Regions from separate parts of the Gluconacetobacter sp. genome, predicted to be linked through region 2. Evidence: predicted binding sites of a transcription regulator. Region 2 holds the regulator's gene; the other holds the start of a gene.
What was found. The regulator LexA, encoded in region 2, represses DNA repair genes until DNA is damaged. The targets are predictions, from matches to a motif close to TGTTCTANNTANGTTC.
Positions count from the first base shown of each region.

Region 1: ABF821_RS07780 (ImuA family protein) is a predicted target of LexA. The motif match lies at 2,440-2,455, and genes of this name have one in related genera.

Region 1 covers NZ_JBDNXE010000030.1:21,194-25,402, forward strand. Annotated here, with positions in the region: gene ABF821_RS07770 (error-prone DNA polymerase) at 1-151, opposite strand, end outside; gene ABF821_RS07775 (DUF6504 family protein) at 148-1,569, opposite strand; gene ABF821_RS07780 (ImuA family protein) at 1,586-2,377, opposite strand; gene ABF821_RS07785 (ATP-dependent helicase) at 2,583-4,209, shown strand, end outside.
Region 2 covers NZ_JBDNXE010000080.1:4,694-8,902, reverse strand. Annotated here, with positions in the region: gene bioD (dethiobiotin synthase) at 1-382, shown strand, start outside; gene ABF821_RS14080 (RcnB family protein) at 886-1,101, shown strand; gene lexA (transcriptional repressor LexA) at 1,249-1,995, opposite strand; gene glp (gephyrin-like molybdotransferase Glp) at 2,135-3,340, opposite strand; gene rpmG (50S ribosomal protein L33) at 3,500-3,667, shown strand; gene ABF821_RS14060 (FtsB family cell division protein) at 3,877-4,206, opposite strand.

The sequences.
Region 1 (4,209 bases), on a different contig from region 2:
CCTGCACCATGCCGGCCAGCGTATTCCGGTCGCACAACCCCAGGGCTTCGACCCCCAGCGCCTTCGCCCGCCGGAACAGTTCGGCCGGCGACGACGCACCGCGCAGGAAGGAAAAATAACTCGTCACCTGCAATTCGGCATAGCGGGTCATCCGAAGATCCCGTGCAGGAACCAGCCCTGCGACCCGGTTTCGCCATGTTCCCCATCGCCGGCCCGGTAGATCCAGAACCGCTCGCCGGATGTATCTTCCACCCGGAAATAGTCACGGGCCGTGGTGAGTTCGGCATCCCCTTTCCACCATTCGCCGAACACGCGCTCCGGCCCGTCGGCGCATCGCACCTTCCGCCGGACACCGCGCCAGATAAAGAAGACCGGCGGCTGATCGGGCAATTCGGCCATGGCGAGCACGGGCTCGGGCCGGGGCAGCAGGCGCATCGGACGCGGCCAGTGATCCGGCCAGTCCTTCGCCTCGTCCGGTGCCAGCGCCGGCACGCGGCAGAAAGAGCGTTCGGGCATGTCGCTTTCGACCGGCATAAAGCGATACAGCGCCTGCGTACCCACGCGATTGGCCAGACTGTCGATCAGGCCCGAAACATCAGGCTCATCCGCCTCGTCCAGCAACGACATGGCCTGACGCACGCCCATCGGCTCGGCCCACGACACCGTCAGCACCATCCGTTCGATCCCGAAACCAGGGTCGATCGTCTCGATCTTTTCGCACAGGAGCCGGACCAGCCTTCCGGCGGCCCGCACCGGCTGGGCGGTGGTAATCCGGATCGCCTCGGCGCGGCTGTCTACGCGGTGCAGCAGCAGGTCGAAACACCGGCCACCCTGCCCGCGCTCTTCCAGCAACTGGCAGAGGGGCGGCACCAGCGTGCCGATCATGCGCGCGATCGTCTCGGCGGCACCGATCGGCTCGGCGAAATTCCGGCTGACCTCTACCGGTTCGACGGGGCGGATCGGGACGATGGCCTCCGCCACCCGCCCGAATGCCTGGTCCAGCCGGCGCGCGACCTCCGGCCCGAAACGCAGTGCCAACGGCGCGCGCGGCATACCGGCAAGCGGGCCGATGCGGGACACGCCAAGAGCATGCAGCCCATCGACGATATCATCGGGCAGGCGCAGTGCCGCGATGGGCAGATCGGCCATCGCGGCGGCGGCCTCGCCGGGGGGTACGACCAGCATCCGCGCCCGCCCGTAGCGCGCCAGCGCATGGGCGGCCCCCAAACTATCGGCAACGGCTGCCTTGGCCGTGACCCCGGTGCGCCGCAGCCGCTGGACCATCGCCGCCAGCATGGCCTGCTCGCCCCCATGCAGGTGATCGGCCCCCGTCGTATCCAGCACAATGCCATCCGGCGGGTCGACGGCCACGACAGGGGCCATGCGGCGCTGGAACCACAGGGCCAATTTTTTCAGCCCCTCGCGGTCCCCCTGCGGATCGGCGTCCATGATGGTCAGATCGGGATACAGCGCCTGTGCCTTGGCCACCGGCGTACCAGGACACAACCCCGCCTTGCGGGCGACGAGATCGACCGAGCGCACGACCCGGCGCCGTCCCACACGGCCCACCAGCGCCAGCGCGGCCTCAGGCGCGGGCGCGTCGGCGCCCAACCGCTTCCTGATCCGATCCGTCGGCCAGAACGGCAGGTAGAGCGAGACGATTCTCGACAAGCCCGCTCTGGGCAAGTCTCCCCTGGCCATCGCAAGCCTCCACTTCAAAAATGGCTTCATCCCCGGCCCGTGCCCGGATCAGTTCCAGCCGCCAGCGTGGCCGCCCCACACCGGGCACCGGCAGCGCGACCGATGGCAGAACCGACACCCGCCAGCGCGTGACGCTGGCCGTCGACTGACCGAAATCGGCCGCCCCGGTCGGCCGCCTCCAGCGCCGGAGCGCGATGCCCAGCGCCCCGGAGGTCTCGGCCGCCAGTTGCAGGCGGCGCGACGCCGTCATCGACAGCCGCGCCACTTCCGCCACCACGGCCCCCAGGCCGCCATGTCGCAGTCCCTCCTCGAAGCAGGCCAGCACATCCACATCCGACCGGGCCTCGACATAGATGACCCGTCGCCCCGACAGCCCTACCTGCATCAGGGCCGGCGCGAACACATCCTGACGGCTGACGATCCACAGCACTTTTCCCCGCGTGCGCCCCGCGATCCCTGCCGCGAACTGGCCGGCCGCAGCGGCATGCAGGGCATCGCATCCACCCCCCGCCACTTCATGAAGAGCGCCCAGCATCAGCCCCCCGCCCGGCAACCGGCTGTCGATCTCATCCAGACCGAATGGCAGGACAGCCCGCCTGCGCCCCGAGCGGCCTTCCAGACGACTGATCTGCTCCCGCAGCACCTCCAGCGCGGGACGGGATTCGGATGCGGGCATGTGGCAGGACAGTCCATCCATGGCGTTCCACCGAGGCTTCCCAATCGGTGGACGGGTCATTATGTTCTCTATTTGTTCCATATCAGGGACAGGCGTCAACGACTTTCGCACCGGGCCGCCCTATTTGATCCACAGCGCGCCATGGCGGAAACTACAGGCACTCATCAGGGAATAACCCCATTTTCAGGGCGTTACGGGAGCAATCGTGGCCGACGGATATCTCGACAGGCTGAATGACGCGCAACGCGCCGCCGTGATGCACGGAGTCGCACAGGGTACAGCCCCTCCGGCCGCGCCTCTTCTGGTCATCGCCGGGGCCGGATCGGGCAAGACCAACACGCTGGCGCACCGTGTCGCGCATCTGGTCGTCAACGGTGCCGATCCCCGCCGCATCCTGCTGATGACCTTCTCACGCCGCGCGAGTGCCGAGATGGCACGGCGGGTGGAGCGGATCTGCGCCCAGGTGCTGGGCGACAGGGCCGGCGCGCTGGCCGGTGCCCTGGGCTGGACCGGCACGTTCCATGGGATCGGCGCGCGGATCATCCGCGCCCATGCCGAACAGATCGGCATGGACCCGGCCTTTTCGATCCATGACCGCGAGGATTCCGCCGACCTGATGAATCTGGTCCGGCACGAACTGGGGTTCTCCCGGACCGAAAGTCGCTTTCCGACCAAAGGCACCTGTCTGGCGATCTATTCCCGCGTGGTGAACGCCGGGCAACCGCTGGCCGATGTGCTGCTGAAGCATTACCCGTGGTGCGCGGGCTGGCAGGAGCAGCTCAAGACGCTGTTCGGCACCTATGTCGCGGCCAAGCAGGTCCAGAACGTGCTGGATTATGACGACCTGCTGCTGATCTGGGCGCAGATGATGGGCGACCCGATCCTGGCCGCCGAAATCGGCGGGACATGGGACCATGTGCTGGTGGACGAATATCAGGACACCAACCGGTTGCAGGCCAGGATCCTGCTGGGCATGAAGCCCGACGGCGCGGGGCTGACCGTCGTGGGCGACGATGCCCAGAGCATCTATGCCTTCCGGGCCGCGACGGTGCGCAACATCCTCGATTTCCCGTCCGCCTTCCCTACCCCGGCCACCGTGCTGACGCTGGAGCGCAATTATCGTTCCAGCCAGCCGATCCTCGCCGCCGCCAACGCGGTGATCGAACGGGCCTCCGAACGGTTCACCAAGAATCTGTGGACCGACCGCGCATCCGACGCCCTGCCCCGCCTGGTCTGCGTGAAGGACGATTCCGACCAGGCCCGCTATATCGTCGAACGGATGCTGGAAGACCGCGAACAGGGCACGATGCTGAAGCAGCAGGCGGTGCTGTTCCGCGCCGCGCACCATAGCGGCTCACTGGAAGTCGAACTGACGCGGCGCAACATCCCGTTTGTGAAGTTCGGCGGGCTGAAATTTCTCGACAGCGCCCATGTCAAGGACGTGCTGGCCATGCTGCGCTTTGCGGAAAACCCACGCGACCGGGTCGCCGGGTTCCGGGTGATGCAATTGCTGCCCGCCGTAGGCCCCACCTCGGCCCGGCGTGTGCTGGACGCCATGCAGGACGCGCCGGACCCGATCGCCGCCCTGATGCAGGTCAGGGCACCGGCGCGTGCGGGCGAAGGCTGGGCCGGATTTGTCGACACGATGCACGGCCTGCGCAACCGCACCGCCGGCTGGCCGTCGGAAATCGGCCTGATCCGCCACTGGTATGAACCCCATCTGGAACGATTGCATGAGGACGCGACCACCCGCCTGTCCGACCTGCGGCAACTGGAACAGATCGCGGGCGGCTATCCGTCCCGCGAGCGGTTCCTGACCGACCTGACGCTGG
Region 2 (4,209 bases):
TGATACCGCCACGTTGCGCCTGCCCGCCGCTCGGGGCGAACGGCCGTTGGTCGTGGAAGGGGCGGGGGGCGTGATGGTGCCCGTTGCGCCGGCGTGCATGATGATCGACCTGATCGCCCGCTTCGCGCTGCCGGTTGTACTGGTCGCGCGCAGCCAGCTTGGGACGATCAACCATACGCTGCTGACCTTGCAGGCCCTGCGTCGGCGGGGAATTGCCATTGCCGGGGTGGTGTTGAACGGGCCGCCGTCCCCCGAGGCGCGACGCGCCATTACCCTGTTCGGCGGCGCGCGGGTGCTGGCGGAATTTCCCCATCTGGACCGGATCGGCCCGGCGCAGGTCGATGAACTGGCCAGGCTGCTGCCGTCGTTCGCGGCGCTCTGATATCGGGAAGCCGATCGGTAGGGCGATCCCGGCCGCGTGCCGGGCGTGTGGGCGGACGTGACGGTCGGGGTGGCTGTGCCACGCTTTTTTCCAGGCATCTTGTAACGCGGGATGCGGGATTGCGTCTGGATTTCGCCACAAGTCGGCAACATGATCCGTGCCAGTAAAAGGAGAATCCGGTGAAAGCAAAACTGGTGACCGGCCTGGTTCTGGGCTGTCTGATTGTGGGCGCGTCGGTTACTGCTGACGCGCAGCGTGCTCCGGATGGTCCCGGCGGTCCTGGTGGTCCTGGTGGCAGGCCGGGCGTATATGACGGGCGTGGCGGGCCGGGCGGCCAGGGTGATAATCGCGGTCGTGGCGGTCCCGGTGGTGGGCCAGGCGCGTATGACGGGCGTGGCGGGCCGGGCGGCCAGGGAGAACATCCGCGTCGTGGGGGGGCCCGGTGATGCACGGGCGGGGGGCCTGGCTATGACCGTCGCGGTCCGCAATATGGCGGCGGTCGGATGTGGAGACGTGGGGATCGCTATGACGGCCCGCGTTCGGGCATGTGGCAGGTGCAGGATTGGCGGCGTTATCGCGGCCTTTATGCGCCGCCGCCCGGATATTATTGGGTCCAGTATGGAAACCAGTTCCTGCTGACGGCTCTGGCGACGGGCATTATTTCCAACGTGATCGCGAACGCCTATGGAGCGGGACCTATGGGACCGGCTCCTTACTGACCACACTGACGACCTGCCGCTTCGCGCGGCAGGTCTTTGGTGTTTTCTTTGGTCTTTGTTTGATGGTTCGGGAAGCCTGACAATTTGTCAGAGCCAGCAGGCCCGAGGCTCTGCCGCCGATATTTCAAAGGCTGCTTAACACCGTCATCAATAACGGCGCAGCAAACCCACCAACGACCCCTGGATGCGCACCCGGTCGGACGGCACGATGCGTGATTCGTAACGGGCGTTGGCGGGTTCCAGGGCGATCGTGCTGCCACGTCGACGCAGCCGTTTCAGCGTGACTTCCTGATCGTCGATCAGTGCGACCACGATCTGTCCGTTATTGGCGGTGTCGCCCCGGCGGATGATGACGGTGTCGCCGTCGAGAATCCCGGCCTCGACCATCGAATCGCCGGCGACTTCCAGCGTGTAGTGATCGCCACGACCCAGCAGGTTGATCGGTACCGAGACCTGAGCCCCGGTCTCGCGCAATGCCTCGATCGGCTGGCCGGCGGCGATACGGCCGTAGAACGGCAGGCCGACCGCCTCGGCATCGGTCGCGATGGGGGCGCCCGCCAGCCGGCCGGCGAAATCGCCTTTGATGACATTGGGCACGAAAGAATGATCGACCGCCTCTGGCGCCGGGCTGGTCGCGATGGGGGCGCCGACAGGTTCCCGTGGCGTGGCGGGCGAGGCCATTTCCGGCAGGCGCAGGACCTCCAGCGCCCGGGCGCGGTGATGGCGACGTTGCAGGAAACCCCGCTCCTCCAGCGCCGAGATCAGCCGGTGGATGCCGGATTTCGATCGCAGGTTCAGCGCATCCTTCATTTCGTCGAAGGAGGGGGAGAACCCCGTCTGTTTCAGGTGCCGGTCGATGAACAGCAGCAGTTCATGTTGCTTGCGCGTCAGCATTGGCACCCCGTGACCCAGTCGTTCCGTCAGTCGGCCAATCCGTTGTCAACAGAAGGGAACAAACAGGAAACCGCCTTGTTGTGTTCTATATTGGTTCCCGCCCGTCCGTCAATATCATTGCCGTTATGGAAATGGGTGGTCAGATCGAGAGTGTGTCCAGCCTGATGATCCGGCAGGGCGTGCCCGCGCGTGCGGGGGGGGCGTGAGGCGGACGCATGATCAGGGCGTCGCTGCTGGCCAGTGTGTGCAGCATCGCCGAATCCTGGCGGCTGAAGGCCGTTGCGATCAGGCCGCCATCCGGCGCGCGGGAGAGGGTGGCGCGCAGATAATCGGCCCGCCGGTCGTTCTCCGGCAGGTCGCCGCCCAGAATCGCCATATCCTCGGGCAGGTGCGGGGCCGTGTGCCCGGCCAGCGTGCGAATCGCCGGCAGGGCGAAGACCAGGCCGCAGACCAGGGCGGCCACCGGATTGCCCGGCAGCCCCAGGACCGGCACCCGGCCGATCCGGCCATGCATCAGCGGCTTGCCGGGACGCATGGCGATCTTCCAGAAATCGACCGAGAGCCCGATCTGCTCCAGCCCCTGCTGCACCAGGTCGTAGCGGCCGACGCTGGCGCCGCCTGCCGTCAGCAGCAGGTCGGCGGTTTCGATTCCCTGGGCCAGACGGGCGATATCCGATGCGGTATCCCGTGCGGACGGGAGCATGACCGGGACGCCGCCGCAGGCGCGCACCAGGGCGGCGAGCATCGGGGTGTTGGAGTTGGCGATGCCGCCCGGCGCGATCGGCTCGCCGGGCAGCGCGATTTCGTCGCCTGTGGACAGGATGACCACGACCGGGCGTCGGCGCACGGGAACCCAGGCATGGTTCGCCGCCGCCACCAGCCCGATATCCCGCGCCGTCAGTGCCCGTCCGGCCGGGACGACGACCTGCCCCTGGGCGAAATCCTGCCCCTGGCGGCGGATATACTGCCCGGAACCCGGTGGAACGGTGACCGTGACCGCGCCTTTATCCTCCTGGGCGTTTTCCTGGATGAGGATCGCGTCGGCGCCATCGGGCACCAGGCTGCCGGTATAGATGCGCACGGTTTCACCGGGGCCGACCTGGCCGGCGAAGGGATGGCCCGCCGGGCTCTCGCCCACCAGCGACAGGACGCCGCCCGGCGTGCAATCGGCTGCCCGCACCGCATAGCCATCCATGGACGAGACATCGGCCGGCGGGTTGTCCAGCCGGGCCACGATGTCGGCAGCGACGATTCGTCCCCAGGAATCGGCCAGGGGTACCAGTTCCGGCCCCGTGGGTTCGAGGTCTGCCAGGATACGTGCCTGGGCTTCGGCGACACTCAGCATCGGTCCCAATTCTCCCTTATTCGACGGGCCTGCACACATATCTGCTCGATTCGTGCGACTAACGCTTGACCTGGGGGCTCTGTATGCGCATTTTCCGCCGACTTGAACCACTGCTGCACCTGATTGTTCCAGCAGCGGCGGAGCAGTGCTGAGGATTCCATGGCCAAGACCAACACCATTCAGATCAAGCTCGTCTCGTCGGCAGACACCGGGTATTTCTACGTCACGAAGAAGAATGCCCGTGCTCAGACCGGCAAGCTCGAGATGCGGAAATACGACCCCGTTGCGCGCAAGCACGTGGCCTTCCGCGAAGCGAAGATCAAATAATCCGCTCTATTCCGCGCGTTTCGCGTGGGATAGGTCGAAAAAAGGCCGGGCACCCTGCGGGGTGGCCGGCCTTTTTTTGTTTCGGGGGCTGTGTTCGCGCATGCGCTTGGTTGCGGCTGTTCGACAAGCCGGCCCGCCGAGCGAGAATGCTGCGAAGCGCGGAGAATATCGCTCAGGATCTTCGGCGGGAGGACGTTGCAGACAGCCGGCTAGAACAGCCGGTCGTGCGGGCCGTAGGGGATGACGAGTTCGTCGGGGCGCGCCAAGTTGAGCATTGCGCGTGACCGTTCGTCCAGCGTGTCGCGGTCCAGCGCCTTTTCCTTCAACCCGCTGACCCGGCGGGTCCAGGCATTCTGTTCCGAGACCGCGTCCATCTGTGCGGCGCGGGCCTCGTCCAGCAGGTGCAACTGTGCCTGATAGCTGTGAATGCCATGGTCGCCCTGCATGGCGTTGACGCCGAAATAGGCGGTCAGGCCGATGAACAGGGAAGGGGGGACGACCATACGGAGGGTCCGCCGCACAATCCGGCCGATCTGCATGGT